4 regions of the Pseudoalteromonas sp. BSi20480 genome follow, and region 3 is predicted to be linked to each of the others. Evidence: predicted binding sites of a transcription regulator. Region 3 holds the regulator's gene; each other region holds the start of a gene.
What was found. Region 3 encodes sigma-54, which starts transcription at its own class of promoters, with help from an activator protein. Its sites were predicted from a motif close to GTTGGCACGNNNNTNGNNT; they were not measured.
Positions count from the first base shown of each region.

Region 1 (5,494 bases), on a different contig from region 3:
ACAGAACGGTGAGTTGTTTACAGAGAACGTCATTGTAACTGTTGGCTCATCAACACTTAGTGGTGGTAATGCTTCAACGTTGTTAGGACAACAAAGCGTATCAGAAATCTTAAGCTCACCTAAACCTGTTACAGTAACGATGTTACCAGCATAAGCTTTATCAGTGTCGATACGCTCAAGGCCTAAGTAGCTTTGTACTGAACCAATTTTACCGTTACGAGTCGTGCCGTCAGCGCCAATAACTGTAACTTGTTGGTTAGTCGCAACAGAACCACGTTTAATACGACCAATACCGATTACACCTTTATACGAGTTGTAATCAAGCTGAGAGATTTGCATTTGGAAGTCACCTTCAGGATCTGCATCCGGTGGTGATACTTCGTCAACGATCATCTTGAACATAGGTTCCATGTTGTCTGATGGCTCGTCTAAATCTAATGTTGCCCAGCCGTTGATAGCTGATGCGTAGATTACTTTAAAGTCTAACTGTTCATCAGTTGCACCAAGGTTATCGAATAAATCAAAGATTTGATCCATAACCCAATCTGGGCGTGCACCTGGCTTATCAATTTTATTGATAACGACGATTGGCTTTAAGCCTTGCGCGAATGCCTTTTGCGTTACGAAACGCGTTTGTGGCATTGGACCTTCTTGAGCATCAACAAGTAATAATACTGAGTCAGCCATCGAAAGTACGCGTTCAACTTCACCACCGAAATCGGCGTGTCCCGGGGTATCTACGATATTGATATGGTAATCATTCCAAGAGATAGCTGTGTTTTTAGCTAAAATGGTAATACCACGTTCTTTCTCAATGTCGTTTGAGTCCATCACGCGCTCTTCGTTACCGCCGCGTGTTTCTAATGTACCTGATTGCTCAAGTAGTTTGTCAACCAGAGTTGTTTTACCGTGGTCAACGTGCGCGATAATCGCTATATTTCTTAACTGTTCGATGCTCATATATTTACTCAGAGAAATTAAATTCTCAATGATCCTGCAAGATCTACGCACTCATCTGCGTTTTCACGAGATGTCCAAGCATAGGATTTAAAAGGGCGCATATTATCCCTCATTAATGACATGGATGAAAGTTTATCCAATACAAATTTCAAAACTTTCTCAATACTTTTACTAAGTATCTGTTTTATATATGACAATTATATGAAATAAATTGTCATTATTTTTCAAAAATGCAGTTTACACTATTTATACGATATTTTTGGCACTCTTTTGCATTTAGGTTATGCTGATTTCGAGCGATTAAATTAACAACAAATTATAGTGCACATAACCTGCACCAAAGTGGACTTTAACCGCACCATAGTGGTGCTATTTTATGCCCCACATTGTAGCAACTAAGTTTTTTTAACCTATAAACATAGAGTTATAAAAATGGCACAAAATCAGCTTAATAAATCCCAAAGCAATTATGCAGCAATAATAAAACCCAATAGTTGGAGGACACATGTCACAATCGGTTTTAGATTTTATTAAAGAAAATGACGTTAAGTTCATTGATTTACGCTTTACTGATACAAAGGGTAAAGAGCAACATGTATCTATTCCTCATCACCAAGTTGATGAAGATTTTTTCGAAGACGGTAAAATGTTCGACGGTTCTTCAATTGCTGGTTGGAAAGGCATAAACGAATCAGATATGGTTTTAATGCCTGTTGCTGAATCAGTAAAACTTGACCCTTTCACTGAAGAAACAACATTAATCGTACGTTGTGACGTTGTAGAGCCTTCTACACTTCAAGGCTACGAGCGTGACCCGCGTTCTGTTGCAAAACGTGCTGAAGATTACATGCGCTCTACAGGTATTGCTGATACCGTATTATTTGGCCCAGAGCCAGAGTTCTTCCTTTTTGACGATGTTAAATACAAATCAGACATGTCTGGTTCAATGTACAAAGTTGACGCTGTAGAAGCGGCATGGAACTCAGATAAAGATTATGAAGGCGGTAACACTGGTCACCGTCCAGGTGTTAAAGGCGGTTACTTCCCTTGTTCACCTGTAGATTCTTCACAAGATTGGCGTTCAGCTACGTGTTTAGTACTTGAAGAGCTAGGTCAAGTAGTAGAAGCACATCACCACGAAGTAGCAACAGCAGGCCAAAACGAAATTGCTACGCGTTTTAACAGCATGGTTTTAAAAGCAGATGAAATCCAAGAAATGAAATATGTTATTCATAACATGGCTCATTTGTACGGAAAAACAGCTACATTCATGCCTAAGCCAATTGTTGGTGATAACGGTTCTGGTATGCACTGTCACCAGTCTTTAGCTAAAGACGGTGTTAACTTGTTTGCTGGCGATAAATACGGCGGTCTTTCTGAAGAAGCGCTTTATTACATTGGCGGTATTATCAAGCATGCTAAAGCTATTAACGCATTTGCTAACGCATCAACTAACTCGTACAAACGTTTAGTACCAGGCTTTGAAGCACCTGTAATGCTTGCATACTCTGCACGTAACCGTTCTGCTTCAATCCGTATCCCAGTAGTACCATCTGCGAAAGGTCGTCGTATCGAAGTACGCTTCCCAGATCCAACAGCTAACCCATACCTTGCTTTCTCAGCAATGCTTATGGCTGGCCTTGACGGTATCAAAAACAAGATCCACCCTGGCGATGCAATGGATAAAGATTTATACGACTTACCAGCAGAAGAAGCAGCAGAAATTCCACAAGTTGCATCTTCACTTGGTGAAGCACTAGATGCATTAAGTGCTGACCGCGAGTTCTTAACTCAAGGTGGTGTTTTCACTGACGACCTAATCGATGCTTACATTGCACTTAAAGGTCAAGAAGTTGAAAAACTTAACATGACAACTCACCCAGTTGAGTTCGAAATGTACTACAGCTGTTAATTTGACACTGTAAAAGAATGTGTGTTCTCAAGCCCGCTTAGCGGGCTTTTTTAATGGTAAATTAAATCAAACTCCACTAAAGTTAAGCAATCATAAAAATTGCAGGGTAGCAGGGTGAATAGTAAGATTTTATTGCTAATGATTACTTTAGGATTAAGTAATTATGGTTATGCGGGTGAAAAAAGAATTTACGCTTGGAAAGATCAAAACGGCGTTTTAGTGTTTTCAGATACACCGCGTAAAGGTGCGACAGAGGTAAAACTCTCTAGCCAAAGCTTAACTATGCCCGCTAAAGATATAGCGACTCTCAGCAGCCAATCCCATACTAAAAAAACAGGGTTTGGTATTGCCATTACGTCACCTGAACACAATCAAACCATTCATGAAAATACCGGCACAATATACGTCACCAGCCGCGTAATGCCGAGCTTTAAAGCAGGCTATACCATTCAATTGCTTGTTAATGGAGAAGCAAACGGCCCTGCAATAAATAACTCAGTATTTGCAATTGCTGATGTTGAAGCCGGTGAACATATGCTTCAACTAAGACTGTTTAACGAGAAAAACCAAATTATCGCTGTGAGCGAGCCACGTATATTTAATATGCGCAGAAAAGGCAAAATCCATAGCAATTAAAGCGAAACTTAATACTTAGGCGCAGCAGCTCATTTAAGATAAAACCTGGCCTGTAAACACCTGCGCACTAAAATGGTGCAAACATGATTAATAACAAAAATTTTAGCCCCGAACTGCTTGATGCCATATGGCAAAATCAAACAACGGCAGTTATGCTTCTCGATAAAAATTTTACCGTTTTTTATGCCAATACCAGTACCAGTGAGTTACTTGGGCTTGCCACTAAACGCTTACTCGAACAGCCCTTTGATACCCTTTTTAATTACCATTCAATTGACTTAAAACGCATCGCGCAGTTTTCATTAATTGATGGCGTTGATTGCCAACAACACAGAGCTGACGTAGTCTTTAGCGATTCTCGCCATGCCAAAGTAAGTGTTAATTCAAGGCGAATTAACTTTAAAGGTACTGCGTATATTTTATTAGAATGTCGTCAAACGGACGATGAAATAAAGCACGATCAAGCTTCAAATCAAATGCATCAATACCAAGCAGCACGTAACTTAATAAGAGGCTTGGCACACGAAATTAAAAATCCTTTAGGTGGAATTCGCGGAGCGGCGCAATTATTGCAATATGAGGTTGATCAGCAAGAAAGAAATCAATGCGCTGAGCTCATCATTGAGCAAGCAGACAGATTACGTGAACTAGTAGATAGACTTTTAGGGCCTAATCAACTGCCACAAAAATCTTACGTTAATATACACCAAGCGTTAGAATCGGTAGTGAAGTTAAGCACACTCGATAATTGTTCAAATATCGAATTAAAAAAAGATTACGATCCTAGTATCCCTAATGTGTTTATTGATCAGAGTAAAATACAACAAGTGGTTTTAAATATTGTTCGTAATGCTCAGCAGGCGCTTACTGAGGGTGGTGAGATAAAAATAAAAACGCGTATTAATCATCAACACCGTCGTCCAGGTAAGGCACCTAAAAAAGCCTTGTTGATCCAAATATCTGATAACGGACCAGGCATAGATCACAGCATACGTGAAACATTGTTCTACCCTATGATCACCAACAAAGAAGGTGGCTCAGGGCTTGGACTCTCGATTGCACAGACGCTCATTGATCAGCACGATGGCTATATTGAATGTGATAGCTGGCCTGGACATACTGAATTTAATATCTATCTGCCCTTTGCAGATTAATGTTTGGAGTTGCCATGAAAACAGTTTGGCTTGTAGATGATGATGCATCAATTCGTTTTGTACTTGAAAAAGCACTTGAACGCTCTGGTTTTAATGTAGAAAGCTTTGCCAACGCGCAAGATGTACTCAATGCATTGAAGTTTAGTCAACCTACTGTTTTAGTATCGGATGTGAAAATGCCCGGTATGGATGGCATGGCCCTACTTGAACTCATCGCAGAACAAAACCCTGGCTTGCCAGTAATAATAATGACTGCGCACTCAGACCTAGATTCGGCAGTGAACGCCTTTCAAAAAGGGGCATTTGAGTACTTAGCTAAACCATTCGATTTAAATGAAGCCGTTGCACTTGTTGAAAGCGCATTTAGAGCAAATTCCACAAAAAAAACCAAACGTAAGCAAACGCCTCCTAAAAGTGCTCACATCATTGGTGAAGCACCCGCTATGCAAGAGGTCTTTAGAGCAATAGGTAAACTTTCAGCATCTAGCATGAGTGTTTTGATTAATGGTGAGTCGGGCACAGGTAAAGAGCTCGTTGCAAGTGCACTTCACAATCACAGCCCGCGAAAAGAAAACCAATTTATTGCACTTAATATGGCTGCAATACCTAAAGAATTAGTTGAGTCTGAGCTGTTTGGCCATGAAAAAGGCGCGTTCACCGGTGCCGATACCGTGCGAAAAGGTCGATTTGAACAAGCCAATGGCGGCACTTTATTTTTAGATGAAATTGGCGATATGCCTTTAGATGTGCAAACACGCTTACTTCGCGTACTTGCCGACGGAGAATTTTACCGTGTTGGTGGTCATCAAAGTATAAAAGTTGATGTACGCAT
Region 1 covers NZ_BADX01000022.1:703-6,196, reverse strand. Annotated here, with positions in the region: gene typA (translational GTPase TypA) at 1-960, opposite strand, end outside; gene glnA (glutamate--ammonia ligase) at 1,466-2,872, shown strand; gene P20480_RS15470 (DUF4124 domain-containing protein) at 2,987-3,508, shown strand; gene glnL (nitrogen regulation protein NR(II)) at 3,592-4,662, shown strand; gene ntrC (nitrogen regulation protein NR(I)) at 4,677-5,494, shown strand, end outside.
Region 1: glnA (glutamate--ammonia ligase) is a predicted target of sigma-54. The motif match lies at 1,392-1,410, and genes of this name have one in related genera.

Region 2 (5,494 bases), on a different contig from region 3:
GTATTGGGGCGCGTTAAGTCTTGTTTTGGCTATTGTAGGATTTGCGTTATGGCATAGAGGACCTTCACAAACGCTGCGTACACGCCTGTCTATGCTTCGTTATAATATGTCGTTAAAGGGGCAAGTAATTGTTTGTGTTAGTGCACTGGTGTTTGTTGGTGCAGGTTATAACATTTATCACAATACGCGTGTTTTAAACGAATTTATCACAAGCGATGCGTTTCAAGACAAGCAAGTAAGCTATGAAAAACAGTTTGCACAATATAAAGATTTAGCAGTGCCTATGGTGACCGATGTTGACTTAACTGTTGATATTTACCCTAAAAAGCGTGCTTTAAGTGCAGTTGCAAAAATTAAGTTTACTAATACATCTAATGAGCCAATTTCGCGAGTATTGATCACCTCACCGCAACACGCCAAAAGCTGGGATGTAACGATGGCTGGCGGTAAAATTGTTGAAAAATTACCAGCGCTTTATTCTGCATGGTTTGAATTTGATCAGCCCCTTATGCCAGACGAGGTAAGAGAAGGGCAGCTGTCTGTCACTCGCGAGCATACAGGCTTTACCGATAGTGGCTCCGATACACAGTTAGTGGCTAATGGTACGTTTATTAATAATTGGGAGCTTTTTCCTAACTTTGGGTACAACCGTGGTTTACAGGTGGCTGATAAATTTAAGCGCCGTAAACATGACTTACCAGAGCTAGAACGAGCAAATAAACTTGAAGATAGCCAGTACTATACACAAAGTGATTTTGGTCAAGCTACTGGGTTTATTAACTTTAGGGCCAGGGTAACGACCGATGAATCGCAATTTGCGATTACACCTGGTTATTTACAAAGTGAAAGCGTAAAAGATGGGCGCCGAACCTTTGTTTATGAAATGGATGCACCTATTATAAATTTTTATGCGGTGCAGTCGGCTGAATTGGAAAGTAAAAAGGTTGAGCATAATGGTGTAAATATTGAGGTTTATTTCCATAAAAGTCATGCGTGGAATGTTGACCGCATGATTGAATCGGTTCAAGACTCGATAGATTATTTTACACAAGCATTTGGCCCCTATCAGCATAAGCAATTACGTATTATTGAATTTCCTCGCTATCGCTCATTTGCGCAAAGTTTTGCTAATACTGTTCCTTATTCAGAAAGCATTGGTTTTGTTACAGACTCAAGGGATGAAAGTAAAATTGACCTGCCTTATTACGTAACTGCACACGAAGTAGCGCATCAATGGTGGGGTCATCAAGTATCAGGCGCCAATGTAGAGGGGAGTGAAGTTATGTCTGAAACGCTTTCACAATACAGTGCGCTTATGGTGCTTGAAAAACGCTTTGGCCCAGAAAAGCTACGTAAGTTTTTAAAATACGAGCTAGATAGGTACTTAATGGGCCGTACTGGAGAAGCGTTTGAAGAGATGCCACTATATAAAACCCAGGCTCAGCAATACCTTCATTACAATAAAGGATCTGTTGTTATGATGGCGATTTATGATCGCCTAGGTGAAAAACGCCTAAACGCTGCACTTAAGGCATTTTTAAATGAGTTTAGATATCAGTCAACGCCATACCCAACAACACTTGATTTACTAAGTTATTTAAAACAAGACGCAACCCAAGCTGAGCAAAACTTTATTGACGATCAGTTTAAATATATCACTTTGTATGAGCTGGAAATGAAAGAGGTTTCGATTTCAGACGAAGCCGACAGTGAGGGCTTTTACAGTGTTACGTTAAACGTTGAAGCTGTTAAGCAACGTGCTGATGGTCAAGGTGAAGAAACAGAGCAGCCACTCGATGAGTTAATTGATATTGTGTTGTTTAGTGACGATCCTGAAAATCTACTCGCTGAAGATTTTGTGATTTACTCACAAAAACATCAAATAGTAACGGGTACTAATATTATTGAGTTAAAGGTAAAAGAAAAACCTTTATTTGCAGGAGTCGATCCGTACGTAAAACTGGTTGATAAAGATAACGTAAATAACTTAGCTAAGTTTTAATAGCTGACAGCACATTTACTCAAAGGCCGCAATTTTGCGGCCTTTTTTTGTGTAAAAAACTGTTTGAAATCTGTAAGGCTGGCTACATTTTTCGCACAGCTTTTTACTCATTATTTTACTGGTTTACTGTAAGGTTTATTTACTGAAAGTGAGTACCAAGTAAGGACAAACATGAAATCATTAATAATGGGGTTTGTAGTATTAGGCTTAAGCGCCTGTTCTGCGGTTACCATACAGCCACACGCTATCGCAAAAATTACAAGTAAAGCGACCTACGAAGATAGCCGTCCATTTTATTTATGGGGATTAGTAGGAGAGGAACGTGTGGATGTAAAACAGATTTGTACAGATACACAAGCGGCTCAAATGCAGTCGCAACAAACATTTAGCGATGGTGCGTTGGGTTTAATTACGCTAGGCATTTATTCACCACATACCATAAAGGTATGGTGTGAAGAGCAAAATACGCAGGAGGCGTTATGAATCTTAAATTAATTTTAGGCAGTATTACTTTTGCTATGTTAACTGGTTGCACAAATATTTACTTTGATAATGGTGTACCTGAAAAAGTTAATAACCAGTCGCACAATAGTTCTCAGTGGCATCATAATTTTGCTTTAGCTTTGTATGAAGGATCTGATGCGGTTGACTTAAGTGAGCATTGCCCACAAGGGCAATGGCAAACGGTGCACACGTATAAGTCATTTAGTAATGGAGTAGCGGAGGTTGTAGTTAATCAGATAGGCCCGGCTTGGTACCCTAAAACAGTTGAAGTGAGCTGCACTAAGGTACCTTTTAAAGCTGAGTAATAATTTAAATATAACCCAATACAAAGAAAAGATGCTAGGTGCTAAAAAAGGGCCAAATGGCCCTTCAGTTGCAGCAAGTAACACATGTTTGTTTATAGGCTGAAGTCTACAGCGTAAGCAACGTAAACTTTTACATCTGACTCGTCCATATCAGTGTCTGATACGCCAAATGTGAATCCATCTTTTGATACAGACACACCGTAATCAATGATGTCTTCGTCACCAATAAAATCGCCAGAATAATGACCTATGTGTAAAGCCATTTCTGTACCATTGCTGCCTACGGCAAAGCCGTAATCAGCTGTCAAATAAAGTGAATCACCAAAGTCTGTACCGTCGCTACTTGCAGCAGATGTAGCAAGCACTGATGCACCAAAGGTAAAGCCTTCGACACTGATGCTACCGTAAATTTCTGAGAAATCAGCATCTGCACTTGATGCCGCGTCTGGGTAAGCATAATAAATGTAACCTACATCGTAGCTAACACCTTCGCTAATATCGCCACCAAAGCCTGCGTAAAAATCTAGCTCGTAGGTCATTTCGTCAGCCCAAGATGCATTAGATACCCATGTACCAGCATAAAATCCAGATTCGTCAGCGTAATCAATACCACCAGAAATAGCAGCGTCGCCGCCAGTTTGTTCTTGTCCACGCCATAAGTAATTTGAGGTAGCTGCTACATTCGCAGATACTTCAGCATTTACTGCTGTTGATGTAAGTGACGTTGCAGCCATTAATGCCACGGCGCTAAAAGCGATTGTTTTTTTTAGTTTTAACATGTTCCATTTCCCGTTATATGATTTTTTGCATAGGAAGGCTTTTTATTATGAAGTACCGTAGCCTTTTGATTTATGCGTTTTTATTGTTTAACTGAGAATAGAATTGCACTGTGTGTGCCAGCTTGGTTTATTTTGTTTTAAAATTAAATTTTATATTTTATTAACAATGACTTGCGTTTGGGGTGGGTGCTTTAGATTATGCGGAAAAAATATTTTATCGCACATCGCTGGTGCATAAAATAATCAAGCTGCACCATGAAAGTACAGCTTGTTTAGAATTATTTAGCCAAATATGGTGCGCATTAGACTAATTGTTTCGTTTACACTGCGGCCTTTTTGAACTTCGCTGATTATTGAGTCGCGTTTGCTACGAATATGCTCAGGAATATCATCGGCAGCCAAAGCGCGGTCAACTAAAATTTCAGCAGACTCTTTACCTCTGCGTTGTGTTTTACCCGTTTTAGTGGTGCTACGCTTTGGTTTATTAAGTAATTTAATATAGTTAGAGCTATCTGGTGTTTTGTTATCCGCGTAGTAAAAAAAGCACGGAATAAGCGCTTTAATTGACACTAGTTGCTCTTCTAGTTCATTTGAAGCATTTGCCATTTTGTACCATGACATAGCTTGAATGCCTTTTACAATATCTTGCCAGTAACGCTCAAAATCACTATTTTTGAGTTTAGTAACCGCAAGCGCTGAGCATAACGCGTCTAAACGGCTATTTGTAATTGGCGTAAAAATATCAGGGCGACGCATTGCAAGTAGTCTTGTTGCCGGAGCAAGTGTTGGCTTTTCACTGCTATCAGTAAATATTTTGCTATAAGCAGCTACAAACTGTTGGTACTCGTAATGGGTAATATCACCTTCAAGAGGAATATTAGCCAGTGCTTCATCAAACGCACCCGGTAAATCACCAATGAGTTGGTGGAAAACTTTAGCGCTCTTAGTTGATGCAAACCACTCAGCATCAAAATCGTAAGTGCTTGGATCTAGTGAAGCCATATGCTTGCCAGTAAAAGCAAGAAGGTCTTCAGGGATCATGTCTTTTAATGATTGCTCACGAATACTTTTTACGTAACTTGCTAAACGAAGTTGTTCATCAAGTGCAATAACGTCTTTATGTTGCTCTATAAATACACTTACCACAGGCCAAGGGGCTACACGAAGCGTTTTAACTTGTAAAAAGCTAATAGCTGAAATAAGTTGATCATGCAGCTTTTTCAGAACAGGTAGCTGTTGCGGCTCAAGTAAATCGTAGTTAATACGGTCTCTGCTTGCGTTTAATAGCTCGTAACACCAAGGTAAAAAATCATCAGGATGGTTTTCTACTTTCACGGCCATAAGGTTAAGGCTTAATTCTGAAGATTGTTTCAGAATGTTCTGATAGATTTGATTTTCTTGCTCGCCTAGTGTCATTTTTGACGGTGAAATTAGCAGTTTTTTCATGCCTTGTAGATACTCCGGATTTATATATATGTATTAGCATTGTTTATTTTAGCTCAAATACACTAATAACAACAGCGCTGTCCTGCGCGCTGCATTATTATGGTGTTTAAAATCGGGGTTAATCTAACCAGCTCGGTTATTAATCAGTCTCTTCTAATATGAAGAGGCTTTCAACTGATGCGTGAAAATGAGCTGCGATTTTAAGGGCTATAATGACCGATGGCGTAAATCGATTTGTTTCTACAGTGCTTATTGTTTTACGCGATACGCTTATAGCATCGGCAAGTTCTTGCTGCGAAAGCCCTGCCTCTTTACGAAATTTTGCTATGTTATTTTGCACTTTGACTCCTAATCACGGCTCTGCCAAAGAATTGATACGCCATATATTAAACACATTACAGCAAGATAAAACGAGGCCATCATGGTGTGAGACACTTCTAAAGCCAAATCATCTGAGA
Region 2 covers NZ_BADX01000047.1:1,487-6,980, forward strand. Annotated here, with positions in the region: partial or broken gene P20480_RS13645 (ABC transporter permease/M1 family aminopeptidase) at 1-2,002, shown strand, start outside; gene P20480_RS17765 (Bor family protein) at 2,174-2,485, shown strand; gene P20480_RS13640 (Bor/Iss family lipoprotein) at 2,482-2,811, shown strand; gene P20480_RS13635 (TorF family putative porin) at 2,904-3,590, opposite strand; gene P20480_RS13630 (hypothetical protein) at 3,873-5,036, opposite strand; gene P20480_RS13625 (helix-turn-helix transcriptional regulator) at 5,176-5,376, opposite strand; gene P20480_RS13620 (hypothetical protein) at 5,385-5,494, opposite strand, start outside.
Region 2: P20480_RS13635 (TorF family putative porin) is a predicted target of sigma-54. The motif match lies at 3,694-3,712, and genes of this name have one in related genera.

Region 3 (5,494 bases):
CCATGTTTAAAACCAAATGATTCAAATGTAACAATCAGCTGCTTGTCTTTTTTACCTAGTATTTTTTCGCGAATTGATTCAGCAAGTTGATGAACGCTTAGCTCACTGGTATCGATCATGTAATCGGCGCGCGTAATTAGCACATCGAGAAGTTCTTTTTCTTTTTTTATGGCTAAATCAAGCGGAAGTGAATCTATTGATAAAGGGTGTAAGCGCCTAGTTTCAGAAAAGCGCTTAATAAGGGTTTGATCTTCACTGTCTAAGTAGAACAGCGTTGGTTTTGTAAAACCCGGTAAGTATTCGATGATGTGATTAAATTCATCTTGCTCTTTTGGTAAATTTCGCACATCTATACTAACGGCAATTTTATCGTAGTTATCAGAAACGCTTCTTACCAAAGAAGGTAATAAATTTACTGGAATGTTATCTACGCAATAATAACCTAGATCTTCAACAACGCGCAAAGCAACCGACTTACCAGAACCAGAACGGCCACTTATGATAATCAACTCCATTAATCACCCTTTAAATTTGTTACGATTGGTCAACAATAATTTGATACAACTCAGCATCCGATTTAGCACAGCGAAGCTGCTTACAAAATTCTTTATTTTTAGTTTATCAGCTATCGTTGCTAGCGTCTTTAAATGCTGTTGGTTATCGCCTTCAGGTACGATGAGTGCAACAAAAATATCAACAGGGCGGTTGTCTATAGCATCAAAATTAATCGGTGTTTCACTAACTAACACCAATGCTAAAGGTTCTTGTGCGCCGCTCATTCGGCCATGTGGAATAGCAATACCTCTTCCTATCCCTGTGCTGCCTAGTTTTTCGCGGGTTAATAAAGCGCCCAAAATATCCTGTTGAGATAAATACGGTAATTTATCGTGAGCCAGCTCGCTAATAAACTACTAAAATTCTTTTTTTACTATTAAAAAGGACCGCAGCTTTACTGCAGTCCTGGCATATAAGTGAACTTAATTTCATCATATTAGTGTCGAGCAAGCTTCTCTTTGTGTTTAATTACTTGACGGTCAAGCTTGTCAATCAATGAATCAATAGCTGCATACATATCTTGATGTTCAGTGGATGCGAATAATTCAGCACCACTTACATGAATAGTTGCTTCTGCTTTTTGATTTAATTTTTCTATATCAAGAATGACATGAACATTATTAATATGATCAGAGTGCCTTTCTAGCTTCGCAAATTTGGTATTTATATAGTCTCTTAATGAATCAGTTAGTTCTACATGACGACCAGTTAAATTTAGTTGCATAAGCATTACCCTCTTTGTTTAGCGTCTTAGATCAGGCTCTTTCGCTGATTTGACGGTGGAATAGCCAGAGATTCGCGATATTTTGCGATTGTACGTCTCGCTACTTTAATTCCTTGCTCAGCCAATATATCCGCAATTTTGCTATCACTCAATGGTTTTGCTGAGTTTTCTGCTGCGATTAATTTTTTAATAAGTGCACGTATTGCCGTAGATGAACATTCTCCACCATTTTCGGTACTAACGTGGCTTGAGAAAAAGTATTTAAGCTCAAATATTCCACGCGGTGTGTGCATATACTTTTGCGTAGTTACGCGCGAAATTGTTGATTCGTGCATTTCTACCATTTCGGCAACATCATTTAAAACCATCGGTTTCATGGCTTCTGGCCCGTGTTCAAAAAAGCCCTGTTGTTGTTTAACAATACAGTTAGTTACTTTTAAAAGTGTATCATTTCTACTTTCTAAGCTTTTTATAAACCATTTAGCTTCTTGTAAATGTGAGCGAATAAATTGACTATCGCCGCTTGATTTAACTGTACGCGACATCGCTGCATATTGGCTGTTTACACGAATTTTTGGCATGCTGTCTGGGTTTAACTCTACAATCCAGCGGCCTTTAATTTTTTTAACTGACACATCAGGTATTACATACTCAGACTCTTCTCGTACTATTGTGTCTGCAGGCTTAGGGTTGAGCGTATGAATAAGTGTCATTACTTCTTTAAGCTCATCTTCTTTGAGCTTCGTTTTTTTCATTAATGTACGGTAGTCACGAGCAGCTAACAAATCAATGTGCTCGGTTAAAATCATTTTTGTTTCATCAATAAAAGGCGTGCCTTTATCAAATTGATTTAACTGAATACACAAACACTCTTGTAAGCTACGTGCCGCAATACCCACTGGGTCAAATAGCTGAATGCGCTTTAATACCGCTTCTATTTCGTCAAGTTCAACCTCAACGTCATCGTCGTTATCTTGATTAAAGCTCTCTAAAATCTCTTCGCAACTGAGTGTCAGTATGCCTGAATCATCCACCGCTTCTACAATAGCAATAGCGATGGCTTCATCTGTAGGGCTAAATGGCGTTAATTGTAATTGCCACATTAAGTATTCGTGAAGCGTTTCAGTTGATGCGCCCTGATATATAGACTCATCTTCAGGCATTGGGCCTGAAGATGATGCAGGGGCTGCACTCATATACTCATCCCAGCTAACATCCATTGCCATGTCGTCACTTACGGTATCTTTAGCAAGCGCTTCACCACTGTCTTGTTCATACTCGCTAGGGGCTTCATCGGCAGATACGGTTACTGTAACTTCATCGTTATCTGCTTTTTGCTCATTTTTGCCCGCAAGATCATCGGCATAGTCTTGCTCCTCAACCTCAAGTAATGGGTTGCTGTCGAGCGCTTCTTGTATTTCTTGCTGAAGATCCAATGTGCTTAATTGCAGCAAGCGAATAGCTTGTTGCAACTGAGGTGTCATTGTAAGTTGCTGGCCCATGCGCAGCTGTAGTGATTGCCTCATGTATCTCTAACAATCCTTTTAAGTTGTTATAGTTAATACTAGCAGATGCTTATAAATAAGGCGTAAATGTTACAGCCTAAATTGCTCGCCTAAATATACATCGCGTACAGTTTTATCATTTAATATGTGTTCAGGGGTACCAGAAGCAATCAGTTCCCCATGAGAAACAATGTAGGCTTTTTCGCAAACATCAAGGGTTTCTCTTACATTGTGGTCTGTTATTAATACGCCAATCCCACGGTTTTTCAGGTGTTCAATAATTTTTTTAATATCTAATACTGAGATAGGGTCAACACCGGCAAATGGTTCGTCTAACAAAATAAACTTTGGATCTGCGGCTAAAGCACGTGCAATCTCCACTCGGCGACGTTCTCCGCCCGATAATGCCATGCCTTTGCTGTCGCGAATGTGTTGAATGCTAAATTCATCTAATAGATTATTCAATGTATCTTCTCTGGCTTGTTTAGTGAGCTCCTTTCGAGTTTCTAAAATAGCCATTAAGTTTTGATACACTGTTAATTTTCTAAATATAGACGACTCTTGTGGTAAGTAGCCAATGCCTAATCTAGCACGACTGTGCATAGGTAAAAGCGTAATATCGTTATCATCGATAGATATTTTGCCTTTGTCGCTAGGGACTAAGCCTACAATCATGTAAAAGGTTGTTGTTTTACCTGCGCCGTTTGGCCCAAGCAAGCCTACAATACTGCCAGCTTTAACTTCTAAGCCCACATTTTTTACAACTTCACGGCCTTTGTAGCTTTTGGCTAGTAGCTCTGCTTTTAATGTGCTCATGGTTGGCCTTTGTCATTTTTTTTAGGCTCCACAGGCACTAAGATAGTGTGTACACGGTCAGTTGAGCTTTCATCTTTTTCGGCGCTAATAAGCTGCTGTTCTATATCGTAGGTAATGCTTTTAGCATTCATTTTTTGCCCAGCTTGAGATATCTCTGCATCTCCAATTAATGTTAAAAAACGCGTTGAAACATCGTATCTAACTTCATTAGCGCTGGCGCTCATTATTGTGCCGTCGGCTTGTTTTTCTTCAAAATATGCAGGCGTACCTGTGGCAATTAACAATTGCTTGTTGTCGCCTAGCTCATCGCGCTTGTGAACCTCAAGGCGGTCTGCGGTAATTTTTCTGTCGCCATGAATAATTTCAACATTTTTTTCAAAGATACCTACGTTTTCTTTTAGTTGACCCTCTTGTTTATCCGCACTAATCGAAATTTGATTTGCAGAAATTGGCGCTGTTGTTTCAGCGGCATTAGTACCTAATGCAAGTAAAAATGTTGGAATAATAAAGAGTGTTGATAGTTTATTGGTCATAATAAATAGTTCGCGTATGGTTAATTAATTTTATCACTTCGGTTTTTAAATCGGCTTCTAAGCCTTTACCGGTGATTTTTAAATTGGGCCCTGTAACAATGACAGGCTGCTCTGATTGCATCGTTAGTAATTTTATATCTACCTGAATGTTATCAGCATTAATTTTATCTATCATTGCGTTATCAGTTAAATTACTAGCAACAACGTTACCTTCTAATATTAGTTGTCTGCCTTCGTATAATGTTGCTTCATTAGCGTTAATTCGCCATGTTTGTTTGTCGTTGTATAGCGTAAAAATAGGTTTATCAAAAAAGGTAAACCCTAATTCTTGATATAGCTCCATTCGCGCTGCCGTTACTTTATGGCTGATTTTCCCATTTTCGTCATACGCTGTTTGTTTTAGCTCTATGGCTGTGTAATCGGGCTTTGCAATTATGTCTGCTTCGGTTTGTTGTGGTAAATTTACTTGTGTGAAATAAGGGTACCAAAGCCAAACCATACAGCTGATGAATAAAACGCTTAATATTATGCGCGCTGCATTCATGAACTAGTCCCTTTTGTGGTCAAAGGTTTGTTATTTTCAAGCATTAGCAGGTCGGTTAGTTCTCTCACTGCACCAAAGCCACCTGGCATTTGTGTTGTATAATGTGCTAAACGTTTTATTAGCGGATGTGCGTCATTTACTGCAACAGCAAACCCTACTAACTCCATCACTGGCATGTCTGGGCCATCATCGCCAATGTAGGCAATTTGCTCATCATTTAAATTGAGCTTTGTTTTTAGTTCTTCGTAAGCGAGTAATTTATTTTCTTGGCCTTGGTATATATGTTGTACTGTTAAGCTTGTCATACGCTGTTGTACTATTTTTGAGTGGCGTCCTGTAATTACCGCAACTTCAAAGCCACTATTAATTAGCGCTTTAATGCCAAAGCCATCTTTTGTATTAAATGCTTTGAGCTCTTCGCCTTGGTTACCCAAATAAATGCGACCATCAGAAAACACACCATCAATATCACAAATAAGTAGCTTTACTTTTTTTGCACGTGCTTTTGCGTCTTCACTCAATGGTTGATAGAGCTCTTCAAATTGCATTTATAATACTCCTGCTTTTAGTAAGTCTTGCATATTTAATGCACCAATAGGGTGGTTTTGCTCATTAACGATGATTAAACCATTAATACGCTTTTGCTCCATAATATTAAGTGCTTCAGCGGCCAAAATATCTTGCGTTGCCGTTGTGCAGGACTTGGTCATTACAACATCTATTTGTGTTGTATGTATATCAATTCGTTGTTCTAAAATACGACGTAAATCACCGTCGGTAAAGAGCCCTACAAGTTGTTGCTGAGAATCAACTATGG
Region 3 covers NZ_BADX01000099.1:72,383-77,876, forward strand. Annotated here, with positions in the region: gene rapZ (RNase adapter RapZ) at 1-515, opposite strand, end outside; partial or broken gene ptsN (PTS IIA-like nitrogen regulatory protein PtsN) at 535-987, opposite strand; gene hpf (ribosome hibernation promoting factor) at 992-1,279, opposite strand; gene P20480_RS07670 (RNA polymerase factor sigma-54) at 1,306-2,805, opposite strand; gene lptB (LPS export ABC transporter ATP-binding protein) at 2,875-3,600, opposite strand; gene lptA (lipopolysaccharide transport periplasmic protein LptA) at 3,597-4,133, opposite strand; gene lptC (LPS export ABC transporter periplasmic protein LptC) at 4,123-4,677, opposite strand; gene kdsC (3-deoxy-manno-octulosonate-8-phosphatase KdsC) at 4,674-5,225, opposite strand; partial or broken gene P20480_RS18210 (KpsF/GutQ family sugar-phosphate isomerase) at 5,226-5,494, opposite strand, start outside.

Region 4 (5,494 bases), on a different contig from region 3:
TCATTACATTGGGATGATTAATACGCTGCCCTACCCAGCCTTCTCTTATAAAGCCTTGTAGGTAGTGCACATCGTCTTCAAAATTTACCGAAGGCGCTTTTAATACAACCGGCGGCGTATCGGGTGTTTGTTGCACTAAATAAATATGCGAGCGGCTACTAGCGTGTAATTCACGGATAACAGTAAAGTCATCAATTTTTTGGCCAACTTTTAACGGTGGCGGAATTTTTCGCCTAGTTAAAGAGTGATATAACTCGTCTAAATTTTGTTTTGCAATACTATTAACTTTTACAAGTAAGCAGCTTACGTTGTCGTCACTGCCTCTTGCTATGGCAAGCTCTGTGACTGCTTTTGCTGCGTGCTCTAAATTAGTATGCTCATCAATTAGCTTTTGTATATCACTGTATGGCAACACATCGTGTACACCATCGCAGGTAAGTATATAAATATCATCAGCTTTAAGTTCAACTTCGTATACATCAATTTCTTGATGAAGCTGCGCGCCTAAAGCTCGCGTTAGAGTATCGTTTACTTTATGGTCGCGTGTTATCGCCTCCATACTTTTTGCACGTAACCGCGTAATTCGGGTATCACCTAAATGAAAAATATAACCCGTGGCCGATTTTAAAATAAGCGCTGTAAACGTGGTCATCCAATCTGCTTGGCGCTGGCCAAGGTGATTGTAGTTAACCGATTGCGAATAAAGCCACTGATTTAAACTGGCCAATACCTTAGATACCGACTTTTTAACGGCCCAACTTGGTGGTGTATTTAAATACTCATTTATAAAGTGCGTTACCGATAACTGCGACGCTTGTTTAGCATTTCTTGCTGATGAACACCCATCGGCCAAGCAGGCAATAACCCCTTTTGACTCTTTTTCTTGCGCTTGAGTATTAAGAGCAGCAAACGCATCTTGGTTTTCGGTTTTTATACCTTTGCTACTGTGCCCACCAAACTCAACGTTAAGTTCGTTTGTAAGTGCGCTGGCTTTTTGGGTTTCATCAAACATATGTATGCCTTAAGTCACAGAAATAAGTTCAACGGTGCCATCTTCGTTTACTTCTGTGATGTGGCCATCGGGTTCTTTCATGAAAAGTAATGCACCTAAGCCTAATAATGCACTTGCCGCAATAATCATAAAGAATGTTTGGTAATCAACTAATGAGAGCGCCGTTAAATACACGACAGCTCCTACATTGCCGTAGGCGCCCGTCATACCTGCAATTTGACCCGTTAAACGGCGTTTAATAAGTGGCACAGCGGCAAATACAGCGCCTTCCCCCGCTTGCACAAAAAACGAACACGCCATGGCAGCAGCAACTGCAAGCCAAAGCGGCCAACTAGCGTCAACTAAGCCCATAACAAAATAACCTACAGCTAAGCCTGTGGTAAGTACAATAAGTGTTTTACGACGACCCATTCTATCTGAGATCCAACCACCACCCGGGCGAGAAGCTAAATTCATGAACGCATACGCTGATGCAAGTAAGCCTGCGTATACCATATCAAGGCCAAACACCTCACTAAAAAATAATGGCAACATAGATACAACGGCAAGCTCTGAGCCAAACGTTGTAAAATAAAGAATATTTAAAACGGCAACTTGTTTAAATTCGTAACGGTGTGATTCAGGAACAGGTTGCTTAAAAATATGGCCGTTTATGTCGTACGTTTTATAAACTTCGTAAAGATAAAGCAGCACCAAAAATACATATGTACCAATAACAAAATTTTCAGAAAGTAAATTTGCACCAGTAGGAGAAAGCTTCCAAGTAAGTAGTGCTAAAGCACCGTACATAGGTAGCTTCATTATAAGAAGTAGTACAAAGTCGCCTTTGCTGGTTACTTCCATTGCTCCTACTTTTTTTGGTTTAAAGTAAGTGCCACCTTTTGGCGTGTCAGTTACGCTGATGTACCAAATAACACCAAAAATGACACTTAATACACCGGTTAGGCCTATCGCATAACGCCAGCCATCGTCACCGCCAAACATAAGCGCTAATACAGGCAATAGCATTGCAGCAGCTGCCGAGCCAAAGTTACCCCAGCCACCGTAAATACCTTCTGCTGTACCCAACTCGTTTGCCGGGAACCACTCGCTCACCATGCGAATGCCCACAACAAAACCCGCACCAATAAAGCCAAGTGCAAAACGCGCGATAGCGGCTTGCTCAAACGTGGTGGCCATCGCAAACATAAAACATGGGATGCTACATAAAATCAGTAATGATGCATAAACGATGCGAGGCCCAAATTTATCAGTTAACATGCCCACAACCACGCGAGCAGGAATGGTTAGTGCCACATTTAAAATAAGCAGCGTTTTTACTTGTGCCATAGTAATACCTAGCGAACCCGCTATAGCGCCTAATAATGGCGCATGGTTAAACCAGACAAAAAATGAGATAAAAAACACCATCCAGCTTAAATGCAATATTTTCATTTTTCCGCTAAACGATATGAGATTAAACCCAGTACTCGGTTGCATGTTATTTTTCCTTAGTTACGTTTGTAGTTATTTATAGCAGTTACTACTTTGTTATTAATTAAACCGCTGCATTTGTTAATTTCACGTTAACCATGCTGAGCAATTAGTGAGCCAATAATTTATTTATTTAAAAATCATTAACTTATGTTTTTTCTAATTCGTTATAATTTTCATTTGCACTGTTAAGGTAATCAAAGTGAGCACTAACAGTGCAATTACTTTTAACCGCGTTCTTGCCCACATATTCTAAAAATTGCTATTGTGTATAAAAATAATGAGAAGCCGCTAATGACTAAACCAGCCCTGACTTACCAACAACAACTACGTTACTCGCGCCACATAATGCTTCCTAAATTAGATATAGAGGGACAAGAAAAAATATGGCAATCTCATGCGCTTATAGTCGGTTTAGGTGGCTTAGGCTGCCCGGTTGCTCAGTATTTAGCTGCCTCTGGTGTGGGTACGTTAACGCTTGTAGATAACGACGTGGTTGATGCTACTAACTTGCAAAGGCAGGTGCTTTATAAACAAACGGATGTAGGGTGCTTAAAAACTCACGCCGCCAAAGCGCAGTTAACTAGCTTAAATGATGAAATAGATATACATACAATCGATGTATTTTTAGATGAAAAGTCAAAGCTTGACGAGCTATTAAAAAATATTGATATAGTCATTGATTGCTCTGATAACTTAACTACACGTAATGTATTAAACACAGCCTGTTATAAAACAAAAACCCCACTAGTATCGGGCGCTGCAATTAGAATGGAAGGCCAAGTTGCCTGTTTTACAATGCAAGAAAATAGCCACTGTTATGAGTGTTTATCGCAGTTTATGTCTGATCAAACACAAAGCTGCTCAGAATCAGGCGTGCTATCGCCCATTGTAGGATTAATTGGCAGTATTCAGGCCACTGAAGCGTTAAAAATGCTTGCTGGATTACCAAGCGGGTTGAGCGAACATTTACTGCTGGTTGATGGTTTAAGTATGGAGTTTAGTCGCTTTAAAATCACAAAAAACAGTCATTGTGCTACGTGCAGCTAAAACCCACTTTACATTACTCTAGATTATGAATAGTCGCATAAAGTGTATCGCCTACTTTATAGTTTTTTTGATCCCATACTCTTGGTGAAAGTAAGCAATACAAGCTTTGCCCGTCTACATCTAGCGTAAGTTGCCATGTTTTATCTATAAGTTCTGCACTGTGCAGCGTAGATATTAAAACATTGCTGTTATTTGTGTTTAATGGCATTTCTGCACTTACCGATATTTGCTCACACTCTAATATAAGTTTATTTCCTTGCTCTACAGCGCTGGGTAATGCAAACAGCTGCTGCTCGCTTTTGTGGAGTTTAAGCAAATACACACCGTATTTTTCATCAAATGTAATGATTTTAAAGTTAATTAAGCTCAGCGGTGCTTGTTTATTATTAGCGTAAATAGCTTTAGCCACCTGCGCACTCGGGCCATGGTTAATTACTTTACCCTTATTAAGCTGCACCAGGGTATCGCAACAAAATAATAGTTCTTTTAACGAGTGGCTCACTATAATAAATTTAATAGTAAACGTTGCCGCCAATTCACTTAATGTTGAGAGTGTTTTAAAGCGCAGCGGCCAATCAAGTGCGCTAAATGGCTCATCTAAAATAATTAATTTTTGACCTGCCAACAACGTCCGTGCAAACACCACCCGTTGGCGCTCCCCGCCAGACAAGCTTTGAACGTTGCGTTTAAGTAAGGGGTGTAACTCAAGAGCATCAATAACTTTTTGTTCAGTTAAGTCAGTTTGCCTATTAAAACAATGCTTTTGTGTAAACGCTAAATTACCTGCTACATCCAAATGCGGAAATAATGGGCAAGATTGAACTTGCAACGTAACACCGCGTTGTTCAGTTGGTAAATGATGTACCGATTTATCATTTATATAAACACTCTGCTCACCTTCAAGGCCACTGATACAACGTAGCAAGGTGGACTTACCCGAGCCCGATGGGCCAAAAATTCCCGCAATAGTAAAAGATTCAAGGTGAAGGTTTATGTCTAAATCAAAGCTATTTAGCGATTTATAAAGGGCTAACTTAATCATATTATTGCTTAACCCCCACTATGCTTTTATTAAATTTAAATAACAGCACTAAACACGCAAATGAAATAGCGAGTAAAATAAGCGAAAGCTGATGCGCCGCTGCATAGTTTAACGACTCTACATGGTCGTACAAAGCAATAGAAACAACCTGTGTTTCTCCTTGTATATTGCCACCAATCATCAGCACTAAGCCAAACTCCCCGAGCGTATGCGCAAACCCCAGTGCAAATGCACTACCAATACTAGGTTTTAACAACGGCAATATTAAGTAAAAAAAACGCTTAAAGTGACTCAAACCCAAGGCAATTGCAGCCTCGTTATAGGTGTGGTTAATCTGCTTAAACCCTGCCACTAAGGGTTGCATTACAAACGGCAAAGAATAAAAAAGCGAACCAATAACAACACCCTGAAAACTAAACGCAAGCTGGGTGCCTGTTAGCCAAAACCAAAATTGCCCAAAAGCATGTGTGGGTGAAAATAAAACAAGTAAATAAAAACCAAGTAAGGTCGGTGGCAATACTAAAGGCATTGCAATAAGCGCTTCTAAAAACGGTTTAAATTTACCTTTGTACCCCGCTAGTTTATATGCAACAGGAATACAAAAAGCCAGTAGTAATATAGCGGTTATAAAGGCTAGTTTAATTGTTAACCACAGTGCAGTTAAATCACTTTGAAGCATTGCTGTCCTTCGTTCTATATCCTAATTCGACAAGCTTAAGTTGAGTGTCACTGGTCATTAAAAAGTCCATAAGCTTTTGAGCGCTTGCCAGTTTTTTACTCGATTTAATAATAACCCCCTGTTGAATAATTTCGGGATACTCGCTAGGTGGTATTAACCTGTACGACAAATACTGTGGGTCCTGACTATTATTAAACGCCATTTTTAATGTAGAGACAGCCACGACCCCTACAGATGC
Region 4 covers NZ_BADX01000137.1:11,661-17,154, reverse strand. Annotated here, with positions in the region: gene P20480_RS05515 (bifunctional protein-serine/threonine kinase/phosphatase) at 1-1,012, opposite strand, end outside; gene P20480_RS05520 (NarK family nitrate/nitrite MFS transporter) at 1,022-2,491, opposite strand; gene P20480_RS05525 (HesA/MoeB/ThiF family protein) at 2,780-3,535, shown strand; gene P20480_RS05530 (ATP-binding cassette domain-containing protein) at 3,549-4,577, opposite strand; gene modB (molybdate ABC transporter permease subunit) at 4,579-5,256, opposite strand; gene modA (molybdate ABC transporter substrate-binding protein) at 5,243-5,494, opposite strand, start outside.
Region 4: P20480_RS05520 (NarK family nitrate/nitrite MFS transporter) is a predicted target of sigma-54. The motif match lies at 2,589-2,607, and genes of this name have one in related genera.